DNA from 4 places in the Halomonas sp. A3H3 genome. Region 3 is predicted to be linked to each of the others. Evidence: riboswitches for the same ligand, from Rfam matches in the RefSeq annotation. Region 3 holds a riboswitch; each other region holds the start of a gene.
The links. Region 3 has a riboswitch for thiamine pyrophosphate ahead of thiM (hydroxyethylthiazole kinase). Riboswitches for the same ligand answer to the same signal wherever they lie in the genome.

Region 1 (2,197 bases), 1.2 Mb from region 3:
CGATCTGCACCAACCAAGCGTCTTTGGCGAGCTTCGCGAACAGCGCCTTGTTAAGCACGTTTTCAGTGGTAGCCGTCAGTGGCAGCACATTGATCAGATAATCGGCGCCATCCGCTGCCGCCATGACAGCCCCGTCACCTGTCAGATAGGTCACGCCTTCAACCGGCGCTTGTGGCTCGCTGCGGCAGGCTACGTGTACAGAAAAGCCAAGCGCGGCCACCGCTTTCACCACGGCGCGCCCCATGGTGCCGTGTCCCAGCACCGCCACCTTTCTTGATGCTGGCGCGCGCATCGTCAATGGCGCCCAATGCGCCTTGGCAGCATTTTGCTCCAGGGTGGTGAACTCACGCTCACGATGGAGCACCTCATGCGCGGCAAAACCCGCCATCAAGTCGGCCTGATGTGGATCCCGCACCCGGGCGATGTGTACTTCATCTTTCAGGCCAGGATGCGCCAGCAGGGCATCAACACCGGCACCGATAGACATCGCCAGCTCAAGATTAGGATAGCTCTCGAAAGCCTTGTCATTGGGCAACCAGCAGATCGCAAAACGCACATCTTCGGGGTTATCGATCTCATGGGGATGGCGCAGGACGACATCACTCGCTTCATCGCGCAAGGCGTTACCATAAATGGCATCAAGGTCGAGCGAATCACTGAGATAGACGCCTAAAATCGAGTTCGTGTTGGTCATGCAACTCCCTACGGTTCACATTCGAAATAGAAGTGGCTGTAAAACAGCCACTTGTTACTCAACTGTATAATAATTCACGTACCGATGCCATGAAACGCCATTACAGCACCTAAACTCTCATCGCTGTAATGATGCTAATAAATTGTTTCCCGATAACTTTCCATGTCATACACCCTTGCATCTCCCTCACCCGCCTCCTACACTCCACCAACGAACAGCTTGACGGGGTGCCGGTGAAATCCGGCTGAGATGGCGCAGGGCGTAGCAATTAATGCTGCCGAGCGCTGATCCCGCAGAACCTGATCCGGCTAATGCGCTGCTACTTACACAAGTTCGCAGCGAGGGTACCGGCGTAGGGATCAAGCGATGGCCACGGCTGCTCTCTCACGATCGCACGCCGCCCTTCTGCGCCACTCCCTCGATCTTTTTCGCCCGCCCTCCGGATCATTACCACCGGAGGAGTCATGGGCTACCGCTTTACTGATCTCACTACCGCTTGCCAGAAAGATTGGCGCGCCTATATTGAGCACGATTTTGTGCGCCAGCTAGGCACCGCCACGCTGCCCGGGGCGTCGTTTCGCCACTATTTAAAGCAGGACTACCTGTTTTTGATTCACTTCGCCCGCGCCTATGCGCTGGCTGCCTACAAAAGCCCCACCCTCGCCGATCTTCGCCAAGCCCATGAAGGCTTGAAAGCCATTGTGGATGTGGAGCTGGGCCTGCACGTGGGCTTTTGTCAGGAGTGGGGGATTTCCGAGCAAGAACTGGAGGAGCTTCCCGAAGCCAGAGCGACGCTTGCCTACACCCGCTATGTGTTAGATACCGGCAACCGCGGCGACCTGCTGGATTTGCACGTGGCGTTGGCCCCCTGCCTGGTGGGCTACGGCGAAATCGCCAACTGGCTAAACGCCCAGCCTTCCACCCTGCGCGGCGCGCAAAACCCTTACGACGCCTGGATAGCCATGTACGAAGGCGAGGAGTTTCAGGCCGCCATGCAGGCGGAGCTTGAATGGCTGAATATCCGCCTTGCCGACATTACCCCCGCCCGCTTTGCCGAACTGAGCAAGATCTTCCGCGACGCCACCCGCCTGGAAATCGACTTCTGGCAGATGGGCCTAGAGCTGATAGACCAAGACCTCACCCACTAATTCAGCAAAACAACACAAGGAAACGACAGTAATGACTAAGACCGTAACAAGCAAAACCAGCCACTTTTTAGCCGAAACCGCCCAGGTCGATGCCGCCGCCATTGCGCCGCTGCCCGGCTCACGTAAGGTATATATCGAAGGTTCGCGCCCGGATATCCGTGTGCCGTTCCGGGAAATTTCACTGTCGCCGACCAAAACCACCGGCATTGATGAAGAGAACCCGCCACTGCTGGTGTACGACACTTCAGGCCCCTATAGCGATCCGGATGCTAACAATGACCTGCGCCGCGGTCTGCCGGAACTACGCCGAGCCTGGATTGAAGAGCGTGACGATACCGAATTTCTATCAGGCCCC
Region 2 (2,197 bases), 3.6 Mb from region 3:
TACCCTCGATGCACTTCATGGTCGTTTGAAACAAGCAGGTTTTCCACGTTCGATGACCTGGTTCCAGTACCTTAACTTTGCCTCGCTGATTGCGTTTAAGGAGGGTTAAAGGTGGCGCCACTACCCGACGATCATCGCGCAATTTATCAGGCGTTTTTAGATCAAGCCACGCTGGATGCCTCGCTAACGCCCTGGCTAGCGAAGCTACCCGAGCAGTTAGCTCACGGGCTTGACCGTAACCGCCACGGCGATTTATCCGCCTGGGAAAAAGCCGTGGCCAAGCTTCCGGCGCTGCCCGCTGAGCGGCGCGTGGATTTAAACAGCGACACCGTCAGCGTTGATCTCGATCTTAGCGATAGCCAGCAGCGCCAGTGTTTTAACCTGCTAAGAAAACTCGCCCCCTGGCGAAAGGGCCCTTTTCAACTGGGTGGCATTCATATTGATACCGAGTGGCGCTCGGACTGGAAGTGGCAGAGAGTAGCTCCCCACTTGGCGCCGCTAAAATACCGTAAGGTACTCGACGTGGGGGGTGGCAGCGGTTACCACGCCTGGCGGATGGCTGGGGCAGGGGCTGCTTTCGTATTAGTAATTGACCCTTCGCCGCGCTTCTACTGGCAATTTCAGGCGGTACGCCACTTCGTCGGCGATACCGATGACGGAAGAACGCAGTTCTTGCCCGTGGGTATAGAAGATGTGCCGGAGAACCTGGGCTTTTTCGATACGGTATTTTCCATGGGCGTGCTCTACCATCGCCCTGCCCCGTTGGAACATCTTCAGCAGCTAAAAGCCGCGTTAGTTCCGGGCGGCGAGCTGGTGCTAGAAACCCTGGTAGTCGAAGGCGACGAGCAGACCGTATTTGTGCCCGGCGAGCGATACGCCGCGATGCCCAACGTCTACTTCCTGCCCTCTTCTCAAGCGCTCTGCCATTGGCTGGAGCGCTGCGGCTTTACCAACGTGCGCGTGGTTGACGAAGCCGTTACCACGTTAGACGAGCAGCGATCGACGGAGTGGATGACCTACCAATCGTTGGCCGATTTTCTCGACCCCAACGACCGCACCCGCACCATTGAAGGCTACCCCGCACCACGGCGGGCGGTGATTTTGGCGAATAAGCCGGGCTGATTAGCCGTTAGCCAAGTGTGCGAAGAGGGTGTCAAAACCGTCCCGGCGTCCGCCAAGCCGCCGCATTGAATTGCCCCCCAAATATTGACTTATACTAAAACTCATAGTAACAGTAACTTTTCCGAGGGGTGCCTGTTATTCAGGCTGAGATGGAGTTATCCAAACCCTTTGAACCTGATCCGGCTGATACCGGCGTAGGAACGGACATAAACCATATATGAACCTGTTTTGACACCTACGCCTGTATTATCCGAATCTCAATGCAGGAGTGTATCGTGTCGCAAGGTAACTCAACGCCCGCTAACGCATCTACGCTCAGTAGTACCTCCCCTTTTAACACGTCTGATAAAAACCGCCTGAACTCCGTACTTGCCAAGCCACGCTTGGCAGCAATCGCCGTAACTCTGCGTAATAATGAAGTTCTCCTCGTCCAACGCAGTAAAGAACCTCAACGGGGCACTTGGGGCTTCCCCGGAGGATCAGTGGAACCGGGAGAAAGCCTACATTGTGCAGCAAAGCGCGAATTAATGGAGGAAACCGGTATCACAGCATTGGTAGGACCGTTAATTGATGTAGTAGAAGTAATCGGATATGACCCAGAGGGAAGTCACCACCACTTCGCCTTGGTTGCCCTTTTATGTCACTACGTTGATGGCGAGCTACGGCCTGGTGATGATGCTGCGGACTGCCGCTGGGCGAAAGTTATAAACGGAAAACTCAACTTCAATGAAGCCTTAGCTGATCACGTCGCAGATACTGTCGTGAAAGCCTTTAATTTGCACAGTTTGATCGTCAAAGAAAAATCAAACGCGATTCACAGCTCCAATTCAGCTTTTTAAACTACTCGCCATCATTCGTATCAGCAAAATACGCCTCTTTGTCCACCGAAAGAGATGAATATAATGATGCACAAACATTATACGAATTTCACCAGCCTCTACAGAGATACACTGCATAAAATCTGCTTTGAATATGAATATGTTAACTCACCTAGAGGAAATAAAGAGCGAGAACTCATTGGCTTCAATATCCGACTCGACAATCCTCCTGATCGTTTTTGTCTAAGCAAAATACG
Region 3 (2,197 bases):
GTCCGGGTCTTTAACGAAGATAACATCTTTCATCTTGCCCTGATCGGAGCGTTTGACGAAGGTGACGTCATGCTCGTCGAACCACGCCTGGGCCGCTGCCAAATCCGGTACGTTGAAGCAGATATGCCCAAAGCCCTGGGGTTCGGCATTGCCATCGTGATAGGCGAAATCTTCCTGGTCTTCAGTCCCCCAGTTGTGGGTCAGCTCCAGCAGCCCTTTCTGGCTAAACGTCCAGGCGGTACGCGCTTGTGCATCGTCCGGAACGCTGTCGCTGGGTTCCAGGTTGGCCAGGAAGTAGAGCGAGAACTGCATCTCTTCGAAATCCAGCCGCCGCATCACCTGCATACCAAACACTTTTGAGTAGAACGCCAATGCCTGCTCAGGGTCTTTCACCCGCAGCATGGTGTGGTTTAAACGAAACCCTTGAGTTTGGGGCGGCGTAGCCACGACGCCGGGATGCTGCTCGCCTTGAAAACTCATTTTGCTCTCCTATCGCTGATGTTGATCATTGAATCCATTGAGCTTCACGTACCGCTTACCATGGGGGCTTTATGGCCATAATAACAGCCCTTACAAGCACGTAGGCAGTGTCGTATCGAGGTACCGATAAGCGCACTGGCAATACTAAACAAAAACCCTACACTTATTCTTCATAAGCTTTACAAAAAGCAGTTCCCGCAACATGAGTGATGCCCCACCTTTGAGGCGTCCACAGGAGTTTTCCATGAGTGCGATCGATATGACGCTGGGTGACCACCTGACGCTAAAACAGCTTTCCAATGCGCTTCACAACGGTTTTTCGCCGATTGTTGAAGTCGAGTCGATGGATGGAATCTACAAAGTGCGTTTTCACCATGCTAACGGCGTGTCTGAGCTGAGCGATAACAAGGGCCACGTCAGTACTTTTCTGGGCACGGGCGAAATCCGCGATACCCTGGGCCAACTGGGCTTGACCCACGGCGTGCTAACCTTCGCCGACCAGTGTGGTGACGAGATGATTGGGGTCGAGGGTAAAGCGATGACACCTGATGAAATGCTTACCTACGGTACGCGTATTTCGTTTCGTTAGATTGCTATCGTCCGCATCCGGGGCTTTACAGGGCTACTTCAGGCAAGGATAGTAATCCCTCGACAGGGGCGCCCTCCGTTACGGTTGGGCTGAGAAGCACCCTTTGAACCTGAACCGGATAACACCGGCGTAGGGAGTCGTGGTAACGCTTACCACCTCCCTGCCGGGAGGATGCTATGACCCTACGCCCGCTTGGCGATTACCTTGAGATGCTACGCTCAGTGACACCGCTGGTTCACTGTATGACCAACTATGTGGCCATGAACAGCACTGCCAACCTGCTGTTAGCCACCGGCGCGTCGCCCGCCATGCTGCATGCGCCTGAAGAAGTGGCTGAATTCACGGCTATCTCCGCGGGGCTGTCGATTAATATCGGTACGATCTCTGCCCACTGGGCTGACGCTATGCTCACCGCCACAGCGACTGCCGATCAGCATGCCATTCCCTGGGTATTAGATCCCGTCGCCGTTGGCGCCACGCGCTATCGCCAAACGCTGTGCGCGAAGCTGCTGGCCGCTAAACCCAGCGTGATTCGTGGCAATGCGTCTGAAATTCTTGCCCTTAACGGTTTAGCTAGCCAAGGCCGCGGCGTGGACGCCACAGCCGCCACCGACCAAGCCGTGGACGCTGCAATAGCATTAGCGCAAAAACACGGCTGTATTGTCGCGATGACCGGTGAAAGCGACTGGGTGACGGACGGCACACAGCACTACCGCATTAACGGTGGCCATCCTTTGATGCCCCGCGTAACAACGCTTGGCTGTGGGCTGAGCGCGCTAGTGGCGGGATTTGTGGCTGCCAACCGCGACGCCCCACTGGGTGCAACGGCAGCCGCGCTGGCCTGCTTTGCGGTCACAGGAGAGCGTGCGGGCAGCCACGCCAACGGGCCTGGTAGCTTTCAAGTGGCACTGCTGGATGCGCTGTATCAACTCACCCCTGACGACCTCACTACTTATGCCCAACTGGAGGCAATCCATGCCGCTTGATCTATCGCTCTACTTGGTCACCGATGCCACGCTCTGCCGAGAGCATGGTTTGGAACAAACGGTTGAGGCAGCGGTAAAAGGCGGAGTCACCACCGTGCAGTTGCGTGACAAGCATGCCAGCGATGAACAGATGATTGCCCAA
Region 4 (2,197 bases), 2.0 Mb from region 3:
GGGTAGTCAGAAGAGTTCGAATCATGGATGTCCTTGCGAATAGCTAGCGTTAAGTAGGCTAACAGCACACTCACCAGCGTTGAGGCGATTAACGCCCCGACGAATGGCCCCAAGGTAGGGACACTGCCCGGAAAACTGGCGGCCACCATCCCGGCGACCAAGCTTCCTTGGCTTAACCACCCTGGGAGAATGGCACCCAGCAGCCCCGCGATGCCACCTACAATGGCGGCCAGTGGCGTCATTCGTTGCCACAGGCCCAACAGCACAGGTACCACAATGGCAGCACACAGCAGGTCGGCAATCAAAAACAGACGCAGTACTGACAACCCCTGCAAGGCAATTAATACCACCGGTACCATTACTACCACTGTCACCCAGCGGGCAGCCACCAGTGATACGCCCTGCTGCTCGCTGCGCGCGACCACCAACGAGGCAATACCATTTTGCAGCGTATCAACACTGGAGGCCACCAAGGTCACCGCTAATACCAAGGCGGGTAGCGTCAGCCAAACAGGAGCATCACTTAACAGGGCAAAAAATGGCATCGGCGGCTCGCCTAATGGCACACCACTCATCGCGGCCAATACACCCAGACCACCAATCACCATGACGACGACTACCGTCATTGCGCCACCTAACCATGCCCCGCGCCCCAGGCTTTGATCGTCTTGAGCGGCCCACACGCGCTGCCAATAGCCTTGATGGAAGAGATTGGCCGCGGTAACCGCGATCACTAGCGTTAACGCTACGCTGAGCGCACTGGTGATGGGAATGGCAGGAAGCGCAGCCTCGTTGGGAATAGTGGGAAGCCGCCATAGGGCCATGCCACCGACCACACACAGCAGTACCAGTAACAACCACGCCTGCCAACGGTCAGTGGCAAGGCTGGCCCGTAGACCACCTGCCGCAGTATAGATGAGCGTGGTAAGCGCCACGCCAATAATCACCAGTGCGGGGGGCACATCGGAAAGCAGCGCGGTAATGGCGCCAATAGCGGTTAGCTCGGCAGCTAAAAAGCACGCCATATAGGCGATTGATACCAGCGTTACCCAGCGCCTTACACCAGGGCCATAGCACGCTTCAGCAAACTCGGCGATGCTGCGCCCCTCGGGCAACGCCCGGCGAATCTTCGGCCCATACAGTCCTAAGACGATAAACGGCAGCGCAGAGCCTAATGCATAGCCTGCCAGGGCCAGCGGGCCAACAAAGGCGCCGATTTCAGGAGGAGCAAAGAGAATCCATGCGCCCATGCCGGAGGCAAGGAAGGAGAGCCCCAGGGTAGATGCCGTTTGCGAGTTACGGGCGGTGACATAGTCATCAAGTGGGCCATTCACCCAGCGAGCCCGGAGGCCTAAGTAAGCAAAGCAGCACAGCGCCGCACCAAGCACGGCTAACGTTAGGTAAAGCATGTCGCACTTCCTCCGCCGGTACGAACCGGATCAGGTTCCAGGGTCTGCGTAGCCGCATCTCAGCCCTTTTATGCAGGGCTCCCCTGGCGACAGTGAATGTAGGTGTTTTGCTAAGCGCTTTTTCTAAGTACGTTTTTGGGTACTTTTCGAAGCGCTGTCTCAAGAACTATTCTCAATCAAAATCATAGCTTAGTAAAGTTAAGGTGCGCTGGTCGCCTCTTAGCGAGGCACTCGCCCCATCAGGTAGAACTCCTCATTGGGTGGCGTACCTGCCAGGGTAACCAACCGATTCGACAAGCCAAAAAACGCCGCGATCGCGCCTATATCCCAGCAATCCTCTTGGCTAAAGCCTACTTCCAGCAGGCGGGCAAGCCATTCATCAGTCATTTCACCCACATCGATGGCACAGTGCATGGCGAAATCGAGCATCACCCGGTGGCGCTCGCTAATCGGCGCCACCCGATGGTTGATCGCCACTTGGTCAGCGAGTAGCGGGTCTTTACTGTAAATGCGCACCAGTGCCCCGTGAGCAACCACACAATATAGGCAGCGATTACGTGCGCTGGTAGCCACTACAATCATCTCTTTTTCGGCTTTGGTGAGGGTATCTGATTCGCGCTCCATCAACGCATCGTGATAGGCAAAAAAAGCACGAAATTCAGCAGGGCGATGGGCCAACATCAGAAAGACATTGGGCACAAAACCCGCTTTACCCTGAACGGTCAAAATGGTACTGCGAATATCGTCAGGCAGGTCATCCAATGTTTCAGGCACGTTAAAACGACTTA

Region 1: linked by a shared signal. The riboswitch ahead of tenA (thiaminase II) and the one ahead of thiM (hydroxyethylthiazole kinase) in region 3 are both predicted to bind thiamine pyrophosphate.
Region 2: linked by a shared signal. The riboswitch ahead of HALA3H3_RS23630 (NUDIX hydrolase) and the one ahead of thiM (hydroxyethylthiazole kinase) in region 3 are both predicted to bind thiamine pyrophosphate.
Region 4: linked by a shared signal. The riboswitch ahead of HALA3H3_RS15700 (sodium:solute symporter family transporter) and the one ahead of thiM (hydroxyethylthiazole kinase) in region 3 are both predicted to bind thiamine pyrophosphate.

Annotation. Positions count from the first base shown of each region.
Region 1 covers NZ_HG423343.1:341,955-344,151, forward strand. Annotated here, with positions in the region: gene HALA3H3_RS01540 (NAD(P)-dependent oxidoreductase) at 1-694, opposite strand, end outside; TPP riboswitch at 908-1,070, shown strand; gene tenA (thiaminase II) at 1,159-1,842, shown strand; gene thiC (phosphomethylpyrimidine synthase ThiC) at 1,874-2,197, shown strand, end outside.
Region 2 covers NZ_HG423343.1:5,196,583-5,198,779, forward strand. Annotated here, with positions in the region: gene cmoA (carboxy-S-adenosyl-L-methionine synthase CmoA) at 1-109, shown strand, start outside; gene cmoB (tRNA 5-methoxyuridine(34)/uridine 5-oxyacetic acid(34) synthase CmoB) at 112-1,122, shown strand; TPP riboswitch at 1,237-1,340, shown strand; gene HALA3H3_RS23630 (NUDIX hydrolase) at 1,398-1,961, shown strand; gene HALA3H3_RS23635 (thymidylate synthase) at 2,025-2,197, shown strand, end outside.
Region 3 covers NZ_HG423343.1:1,555,231-1,557,427, forward strand. Annotated here, with positions in the region: gene gloA (lactoylglutathione lyase) at 1-480, opposite strand, end outside; gene HALA3H3_RS06800 (hypothetical protein) at 725-1,069, shown strand; TPP riboswitch at 1,124-1,222, shown strand; gene thiM (hydroxyethylthiazole kinase) at 1,246-2,055, shown strand; gene thiE (thiamine phosphate synthase) at 2,045-2,197, shown strand, end outside.
Region 4 covers NZ_HG423343.1:3,531,181-3,533,377, reverse strand. Annotated here, with positions in the region: gene HALA3H3_RS15700 (sodium:solute symporter family transporter) at 1-1,409, opposite strand, end outside; gene corA (magnesium/cobalt transporter CorA) at 1-25, opposite strand, end outside; TPP riboswitch at 1,399-1,504, opposite strand; gene HALA3H3_RS15695 (peroxidase-related enzyme) at 1,629-2,197, opposite strand, start outside.